DNA from 2 places in the Kitasatospora sp. NPDC050543 genome. Region 2 is predicted to be linked to the other one. Evidence: riboswitches for the same ligand, from Rfam matches in the RefSeq annotation. Region 2 holds a riboswitch; the other holds the start of a gene.
What was found. Region 2 has a riboswitch for cyclic di-AMP ahead of ACIBH3_RS09230 (peptidoglycan DD-metalloendopeptidase family protein). Riboswitches for the same ligand answer to the same signal wherever they lie in the genome.
Positions count from the first base shown of each region.

Region 1: it holds a riboswitch for cyclic di-AMP, as region 2 does, so the genes downstream of both, ACIBH3_RS01740 (transglycosylase family protein) here and ACIBH3_RS09230 (peptidoglycan DD-metalloendopeptidase family protein) in region 2, are expected to answer to the same signal.

Region 1 is NZ_JBITGZ010000001.1:418,682-423,117, reverse strand. Features, by position in the region: gene ACIBH3_RS01755 (MazG family protein) at 1-652, shown strand, start outside; gene ACIBH3_RS01750 (SDR family NAD(P)-dependent oxidoreductase) at 705-1,133, opposite strand; gene ACIBH3_RS01745 (cytochrome P450) at 1,281-2,603, shown strand; cyclic di-AMP (ydaO/yuaA leader) riboswitch at 2,776-2,945, shown strand; gene ACIBH3_RS01740 (transglycosylase family protein) at 2,951-3,946, shown strand; gene eno (phosphopyruvate hydratase) at 4,269-4,436, shown strand, end outside.
Region 2 is NZ_JBITGZ010000005.1:331,888-336,323, forward strand. Features, by position in the region: gene ACIBH3_RS09220 (hypothetical protein) at 1-840, shown strand, start outside; gene ACIBH3_RS09225 (DUF2470 domain-containing protein) at 998-1,714, shown strand; gene ACIBH3_RS09230 (peptidoglycan DD-metalloendopeptidase family protein) at 1,881-2,930, opposite strand; cyclic di-AMP (ydaO/yuaA leader) riboswitch at 2,934-3,087, opposite strand; gene ACIBH3_RS09235 (MFS transporter) at 3,406-4,436, shown strand, end outside.

The DNA of each region.
Region 1 (4,436 bases), on a different contig from region 2:
GCCGGGTGCGCGGCTGCTGGACCTGGTCTCGGTGATGGACCGGCTGCGCTCGCCCGGCGGCTGCCCCTGGGACGCCGAGCAGACGCACGCTTCGCTGGTGAAGTACCTGGTCGAGGAGTCCTTCGAGCTGGTCGAGGCGATCGAGGAGGGTGACCGGGAGACGCTGCGCGAGGAGCTCGGCGACGTCCTGCTCCAGGTGTTCTTCCACTCGCGGATCGCCGAGGAGGACACGGACGACCCGTTCTCCGTCGACGATGTGGCGGGCGACATCGTCGAGAAGCTGATGTACCGCCACCCGCACGTGTTCGGGGACGTCGAGGCGGCGGGCGCCGCCGAGGTGGAGGCCAACTGGGAGCAGCTGAAGGCGGCGGAGAAGCAGCGCGAGTCGGTGCTGGACGGCGTGCCGGCCGGTCTGCCGGCCCTGGCGTACGCGGCGAAGCTGGTCTCCCGGGTGCGTCGCGCGGAGTTCACCGGGGTGCCGGACGCCCCGTACGAGCTGCCGCGCGAGCTGACGGCGCAGTCGGCGGGCCGGTTGCTGCTCGCGGTGGTGCAGCGGGCGCACGACGCCGGCGTGGACGTGGACGCCGCGCTCCGGGCGGCCGCCCGCGGCTACCGCGACGCGGTGCGCGCGGCGGAGGGCCTCACCGGCTGAACACGCCCCCGCCGCCCCCGCAAGCCCCCCGTGGGCGCCCTGCGGAGGTGCCCTACGCGGCGTACGTCGGGCTGTCGGCCCGGTGGTGGGGCTGCTCCTGGACGACCTCGCTGATCGCCTCACCGACCAGGGCGAGCAGCTCGGCGAGCCGCTCCAGGTCCAGGTGGTCGGGCAGGTCGGAGAGGGAGACGATCCGCTCGCCGCCGGGCCCGGCGACGCAGAACAGGTCGATCGGCCCGAGGTGCTTCTCGGTGGTGTCGACGAGGGCGGCGACGTCGCTGGGCCGGTGGATGTCGGCGCACACGCCGACGACCGGGCAGCCGGTCCGGTCGAGCTCGGCGGCGAGGTCCTCGGCGACCCCCGGGTGCTGGTCGGCGATCAGCACGCCGTTGGCGCCGGCGGCCGTGAACCGGCGGGCCAGGTCGGCACCCGACCCGCCGCTGAGTACCGCGATGACCACCACTGCCCCGGCTACTCGCATGGTGCGCTCCTTCCTGGGGGCGACACCGCACCGGCGCCCACCAATGTCCAGTCGGAGGGATCGTAGACACGGCACGACCCTCCGCAACAGGGATTACCCCGCAGGTGACCAGGCTCACCCCTCCCCGCCAACGGATACGGTCAAGACATGCCAGATCAGCCCAGCCCCGATCAGCCCGCCGGCGCCCAGCCGCCCCTCTTCACGTGGGAGTTCGCCGCGAACCCGTACCCCGCGTACGCGTGGCTGCGCGAGCACGCGCCCGTGCACCGGACCACGCTGCCCAGCGGTGTGGACGCCTGGCTGGTCACCAGGTACGCGGACGCGCGGCAGGCGCTGGCCGACAGCCGGCTGTCCAAGAACCCGGCGCACCACAGCGAGCAGGCCCACCGCAGCGGCCGGGTGGGGATTCCGGGTGAGCGCAGCGCGGATCTGATGACGCACCTGCTGAACATCGACCCGCCGGACCACACCCGGCTGCGCCGGCTGGTGTCCAAGGCCTTCACCCCGCGCCGGGTCGCCGAGTTCCAGCCGAGGGTGCAGCAGCTGACCGACCGCCTGATCGACTCGTTCGCGGCGCGCGGGTCGGCGGACCTGATCCACGAGTTCGCCTTCCCGCTCCCCATCTACGCGATCTGCGACCTGCTGGGCGTACCGGAGGAGGACCAGGACGACTTCCGGGACTGGGCCGGCATGATGATCCGCCACGGCGGCGGTCCGCGCGGCGGGGTCGCGCGGGCGGTGAAGCGGATGCGCTCGTACCTGCTGGAGCTGATCCACCGCAAGCGGGCGGACCTCGGCGACGACCTGATCTCGGGGCTGATCCGGGCCAGCGACCACGGGGAGCACCTGACCGAGAACGAGGCCGCGGCGATGGCCTTCATCCTGCTGTTCGCGGGCTTCGAGACGACGGTCAACCTGATCGGCAACGGGGTGTTCGCGCTGCTGCGCCACCCGGAGCAGCGGGCGCTGCTGCAGTCCTCGATCGCGCGGGGGGAGCAGGGGCTGCTGGGGACGGCGGTCGAGGAACTGCTGCGCTACGACGGACCGGTGGAGCTGGCCACCTGGCGGTTCGCGACGAGCCCGCTGACGATCGGCGGGGTGGACATCCCGGTCGGTGATCCGGTGCTGGTGGTGCTGGCGGCGGCCGATCGCGATCCGGCCCGGTTCGCGGCCGAGAACACCCTCGACTTGGCCAGAAAGGACAACCCGCACCTCGGTTTCGGCCACGGAATCCACTACTGCATCGGCGCGCCGCTGGCCCGGCTGGAGGGTCAGGCCGCGCTGGCCACACTGCTCACCCGACTTCCCGATCTTCGTCTCGCCGCCGACCCCGATGACCTGCGCTGGCGTGGCGGTCTGATCATGCGAGGGCTTCGTGAACTTCCCGTGGCATTCACCCCTGAGGCCTCGCGGGCAACAGGGGTGTCACGCGGACGGCGTGTCGATCGACCTGCGTCAGAGGCGATCTGAATGCGGATCAATCCGGACATACTTGTACCGTTTGTGGACGATCAATCGACTGTCGTAATTTCTATGTGATGTCTGCGATATGAGCTTGTGATCGGTATGAGGATCCGTCTAACCTCCGTGGAGCTCGCAGTGCGAGCCCCGAGCGTGGAACGCCGAGTCCTGCCCGCCGCGTTTCGGGAAACCGACCAGACCCCTGGGCAGGGGCGGGGGAACCAGGTTTGTTGCCGTCCCCACGGCTTGGGGTGAAGCCGCAGGCGCGGGAAGAGATTCCCGCTCCACGCGGCCGGGCCACCTCCCGGTCCGAACCCGACAGCTCACCTCGCAGGCGGGCGGAGAGGGACACCGACATGCTGTTCGCTGGTAATGGCCGTCACCGTCGTCGCACCCAGACCGAGAAGGCGATCGCCGTCGCCGGAGTGACCGGCGTCGGACTCGCGATGCCGCTGCTCAGCGCCACCGGAGCCCACGCAGCCGACGTCTTCACCTGGGACGCCGTCGCGCAGTGCGAGAGCGGTGGCAACTGGAGCATCAACAGCGGCAACGGCTTCTACGGGGGGCTGCAGTTCACCTCCAACACCTGGAAGGCCTACGGCGGCAACCAGTACGCCGCGCAGGCGCACCAGGCGTCGAAGGGCCAGCAGATCGCCGTCGCCGAGAAGGTCCTCGCCGCGCAGGGGCCCGGCGCCTGGCCGGTCTGCTCGGCGAAGGCGGGGCTGGCCAAGGGCGGCGCCGCCGCCCAGGTCGACACCGGCTCCGCGGCCTCGTCCTCCTCGGACGCCTCGCCGGCCGCCGTCCAGCCCAAGCCCGCGGACGCCCCGGCGGACACTCAGCAGGCGGAGCCCAAGGTCGACTCCAAGCCGATCCGGCCGAGCGCCCCGAGCTCCGCCCCGGTCTTCTCCGGCAAGGCCGGCTGGGACGAGGACGCGAAGGTGTACTGGTACCAGAACAACGGCGCCTGGTACTGGACCAGCCACCAGAGCGTCTACAGCCAGTTCGCCGGTGACTCCAGTGCCCCGCCCACCTCGCTGCCCCCGGCCGCGTCCACCGACGAGCGCGCCGCCGAGCCCGAGGCGCAGCCCGTGGCCGAGTCCGCCGCCGCGCCGGTCGCCGCGCCCGCGCCCGCGCCGGTGCAGGCCAGCGTGTCCGACCCGGCGAGCGCGCCCGAGGCCGCGCCCGCGCCGGCCGCCCATGACTACACCGTCCGCTCCGGCGACAACCTCTCCGCCATCGCCGGCGCGCAGCAGGTCGCCGGCGGCTGGCACGCGGTGTACGACGGCAACCGCGACACCGTCGGTGACAACCCGGACCTGATCCTCCCAGGCCAGGTCCTGCACCTGGGCTGACGGCCAGGTCCCGGCCGGGCGCGATACGGCCGTGACACGGCGGCGCCGCGGTTGCACCGCGGCGGTGCTCTGACTGCAACGCGACTGTGGCGCACGGGCCGTACCGGGTTCGCCCCGGTACGGCCCTCGGCGGGGCTCCCGGTGCCTCCCGTGGGGCAACCAGGTGAACTACCGGCGGGTAGCCGGGCCACACCCTGAGACGGAACCTGGGCCAGCGTGGCCCGGCGGGCCCGTGCCGTTAGGCTCTGGTCGAAACGACTCCGCAATCGTCCGCTGACGCCACACCTGTCCGTAGGACCTGCTTCCGCATAGGAGATGCCTCGTGCCGTCCATTGATGTCGTCGTAGCCCGTGAGATTCTCGACTCCCGTGGCAACCCCACGGTCGAGGTCGAGGTCGGTCTCGACGACGGCAGCACCGGCCGTGCCGCTGTCCCGTCCGGCGCCTCCACCGGCGCCTTCGAGGCGCTGGAGCTGCGCGACGGTGACAAG
Region 2 (4,436 bases):
TACGACCGACCGGACCCCAGGGAGTTCTTCCGCACCCTCGGCCCGCTCGAGTACCGCACACCTCACCACGCCCAACGCATCTTCCGGCGACTGGTCGAGGCCCGGGCCCGCAGCGCCCACAGCGCCGGCGCCGACCTCACCGCGGGCACCCCGCGCCCGCTCACCGTGCTCGACATCTGCTGCTCGTACGGCATCAACGCGGCACTCCTCAACCACGACCTGACGCTGGACGACCTCTACGCCCACTACACCTGCCGCCGGGCCGCCGGGCTCGGCACGGCCGAGCTGGCCGAGTGGGACCGGAGCTGGTACGCCGCGCACCGGCGCCCCGACGCCGCCCGGATGGTCGGCCTGGACGTGGCGCCCAACGCGATCGCGTACGCCCGTGCCGTGGGTCTGCTGGACGAGGGGTTCGCCGAGAATCTGGAGGCCGGCCCGCCCAGCCCCGAGCTGCTGGCCGCCGCCCGGCACGCCCGGCTGATCACCGTCACCGGCGGCGCGAGCTTCCTGTCCCCGCGCACCTTCCAGCCACTGCTGGCAGCGGCCGAACAGCCGGTCTGGGTGGCCGCGTTCGTGCTGCGTACCGGCTCCTACCAGCCGATCGCCGAGGGGCTGGCGCCCCATGACCTGATCACCGAGAAGGCCTGCGCGCCGACCTTCCCCCAGCGGCGCTTCAGCGGGCCCGGCGAGCGGCGGCATGCGATCGACGCCGTCACGGAGGCCGGCGAGGACCCGGCCGGCAAGGAGAGCGAGGGCTACTTCCACACCGCCCTGCACCTCTCCCGGCCTGCCGAGGACGCGACCGCGTTCCCACTCGGCCGCCTGATCCGGGACTCCTGAACGACGGCCGGCGAACTGCCGCCGCCGCACACCCCGTCCACCGGGCCACCCCGGCCTCGCGGACCCCGCGGGCGGCCGGGTGTTGCCAACCAGCCCCGAATGACCAAGGTAAGGCTAACCTAATCTTGTCCCTGCCTACGCCACCCGGAGCGCTGACATGAGCCACGTCGACCGCGACACACCCGAGCCGACCCACGCCGAGCGCATCCGCAGCCTGCTCACCGCCGCCGCGTCCCTGACCCTCGCGGTCGGCGGGCAGCGCTACGAACTCTTCGCGGGCCACTCCCTGGCCCGCGGCGGCGGCAGGCTCCGGCTGAGCGTCCCGGCCGACAGCGACCCGGCCCTCGCCGCCGCACAGGCGCCGCCCACCGGAGCGAGCGCGGTGCTCGAACTGACCGACGTGGCACCGGTCGCCGTCCGCCAGCGGATCCGCGGCCGGCTCGCGGTGGCCGGGCGCCTGCACCCGGCCCACCGGGCGGACGACGGCCAGTTCGCCCATCTCTGGCTGGAGATCACCCAGGCCGCGCTGAGCACCCCGCACGGAAGCTCGTGCGTCGACCGCGCCGCCCTCGCGGCCGCCGAGGCCGACCCGCTCGCCCGGTACGAGGCGGGCCTGCTCACGCACCTGGCCGACGACCACCCGGACGCGCTGCTCACCCTCACCCGGCTGATCGAGCCGGGCCTGCTCGCGGGCGTTCACCAGGTGGTACCGCTGGCGCTGGACCGGCTCGGCATCGTGCTGCGCCTGGAACGCGAGCGCACCCACCAGGACGTCCGGCTGGCCTTCCCCCGGCAGGTCGCCGACGCCGAGGAGTTCGGCCACGCCGTGCACGCCCTGCTCGCCGCGGCCCACACCGGCCCGACCGCCCGCTGAGCCGGGCGGGGGGCGAGGCCGGAGCTGACGGTGCGTCCGGTACGACGGCCGCCGCGGGCACAAACGCGACCGGCCGGGCCGGCCGCGAAGAGACTTCGCAAGCCGGCCCGGCCCGGTGTGTTCACCGCGACTGGTCAGGTACCGCGGTGGAGCGGATCCCGGAGGATCAGATGCTGACGCCGTGCGCGCGCAGGTACGCGATCGGGTCGATGTCCGAGCCGTACTCCGAGCCGGTGCGGATCTCGAAGTGCAGGTGCGGGCCGGTCACGTTGCCGGTGGCACCGGAGAGGCCGATCTGCTGACCGACGGTCACGGTCTGGCCGACCTTGACGCCGATCGAGGACAGGTGGGCGTACTGGGCGTACTTGCCGTCGGCGAGCTTGATCTCGACCTCGTTACCGTAGGCGCCGCCGGGGCCGGCCTTGACCACGGTGCCCGCGGCGACAGCCTTGAGCGGGGTCCCGGTCGGGGCGACGAAGTCGGCGCCGGTGTGGTGGCCGCTGGCCCACATGGAGCCGGCCACGCCGTAGGCGGTGCCGAGCTTGGCGCCGGCGATCGGCGCGGTGTAGCCCGAGGCGTTGGCGGTGGCCGGCTTGGTGGCGGGCGCCGGGGTGGCCGGGGTGGTGGCGGCGGGCTTGGGGGCCTGCTTCGCCGGGGCGGCGGGCTTCTCGGTGGGCTTGGCCGGCTTGGGGGTCTGCTTGACCGGGGCCGGGGCGGCGGGCTTCTTCGCCGGGGCGGCGGGCTTCTGGACCGGGGCCGCGGGCTTCTCGACCGGGGCCGCGGGGGCCTGGGCGACCGGCTTGCCGTTCAGCGAGAGCTGCTGACCGGGGAAGATCAGGTTCGGGTTGGCGCCGACCACGTCACGGTTGTGGTCGTACAGCGCGTGCCAGCCACCCTCAACCTTGTGCGAGGCGGCGATCTTCGACAGCGAGTCGCCGCCGACGACCTTGTACTTCTGCTCGGCGGGCGCGGCGGCCGGGGCCGGAGCGGCCTCGGCGGGCGCGGCGGCGGGCTTCTCGGCAACGGCGACAGCGTCGGTGCTGGTCGCGGCGGCCGGGGCCGACTGCTGGGTCTTGGCGGCCGGGGCCTCGTGGGCCTGGGCGGTCGCGGCGGTCACCAGCGGGAGGCCGAACACGGCGCCGACGACGCCGGTGGCGATGCCGATGCGGGCGAGGCGGGGCAGGCGGTTACGAAGGGGGGTTGCCTGTGCGGGCATGGGGGATTTCCTCTCCGACGCCTGCGAGGTGAGCTGTCGGGTTCGGGCTGGAGTTGCCCGGCCGCAAGCGCGGCTTCACCCCAAGCCGCCCCGGAATTCCGGGACGGCAACTTACCTGTGGTTCCCCCGCTCCTGCCGTACAGAGCTCAGTTCCGATACCTCCGGGCAGCGGCAGGACTAGGCGTTCTACCCGGGGAGCCGTCCGGACCAGGGCCGGGCGGTCGCTGAAGCAAAGCCCATCGACCCGATCGAAGCAATGTCGATCTCTTCACCGGTCAACAATTCGCCGAATTACCGTGACGCTCCGAATGATCGCCTACGCAGTATGTGCACAATCCAGTTGCGCTGCGCTACCGGCCACCGAGGATCCGGTCATATTCGGGGCACTCCGTACACGGCCGGATATTCTCGGTCACCGGCCGACACGCCGCCGGTGAGCCTTGTCACTTCACCCCCGGGCGCGCACGATCGGGCCGTGGCAAAAGACTCCGCCGGCGGACTGCGGCTCGGCACCGCACAGGGGCGATGGGTGCTGCTCGCCACAGTCCTGGGCTCCAGCATGGCCATGCTCGACGGCACCGTGGTCAACGTCGCGCTGCCCCGGATCGGCATCGATCTGAACGCCTCACTGGCCGCCCTGCAGTGGACCCTGAACGCCTATCTGCTCACACTCGCCGGGCTGATCCTGCTCGGTGGCGCGCTCGGCGACCGGTACGGCCGGCGCAGGATCTTCCTACTCGGCGTCTGCTGGTTCGCCGTCGCCTCGGCCGCCTGCGCCGCCGCGCCCTCGATCGGGTTCCTGATCGCCGCCCGCGCCCTCCAGGGGATCGGCGGCGCACTGCTCACCCCCGGATCCCTGGCGATGCTCCAGGCCTCCTTCCACCCGGAGGACCGCTCCCCCGCGGTCGGCCTCTGGTCGGGCCTGGGCGGGGTGGCCGCGGCCGTCGGCCCCTTCCTCGGCGGCTGGCTGGTGGACGGGCCAGGCTGGCGGTGGATCTTCCTGCTGAACGTGCCACTGGCCGCCGTCGTGGTCGCGGTCGCCGCCCGTCACGTTCCGGAGACCCGGGACGAGAGCGCCACCGGAAGCTTCGACGTGCTCGGCGCCACGCTGGCCGCGCTCGCGCTCGGCGCGATCACCTACGCGCTGACGGCGGCCGGTGAGGGACTCTCACCCGCGGTCTGGGTCACGGCGGTGGCCGGGGTGCTGCTGGGTGCGGCCTTCATCACCACCGAGCGGCGCCGCTCCGAGCCGATGCTGCCGCCCGAGCTGTTCGCCTCCCGGCTGTTCACCTCCGTCAATCTGGTCACGCTCTGCGTGTACAGCGCGTTCAGCGGGGTGTTCTTCCTGCTGGTGGTGCAGCTGCAGACGGTCAGCGGCTTCTCGCCGCTCACCTCGGGCCTGGCCCTGCTCCCGATCACGATCCTGATGCTCGCACTGTCCTCGCGGGCCGGGCGCCTGGGCAAGCGGATCGGCCCGCGGCTGCCGCTCTTCGTCGGCCCGCTGAT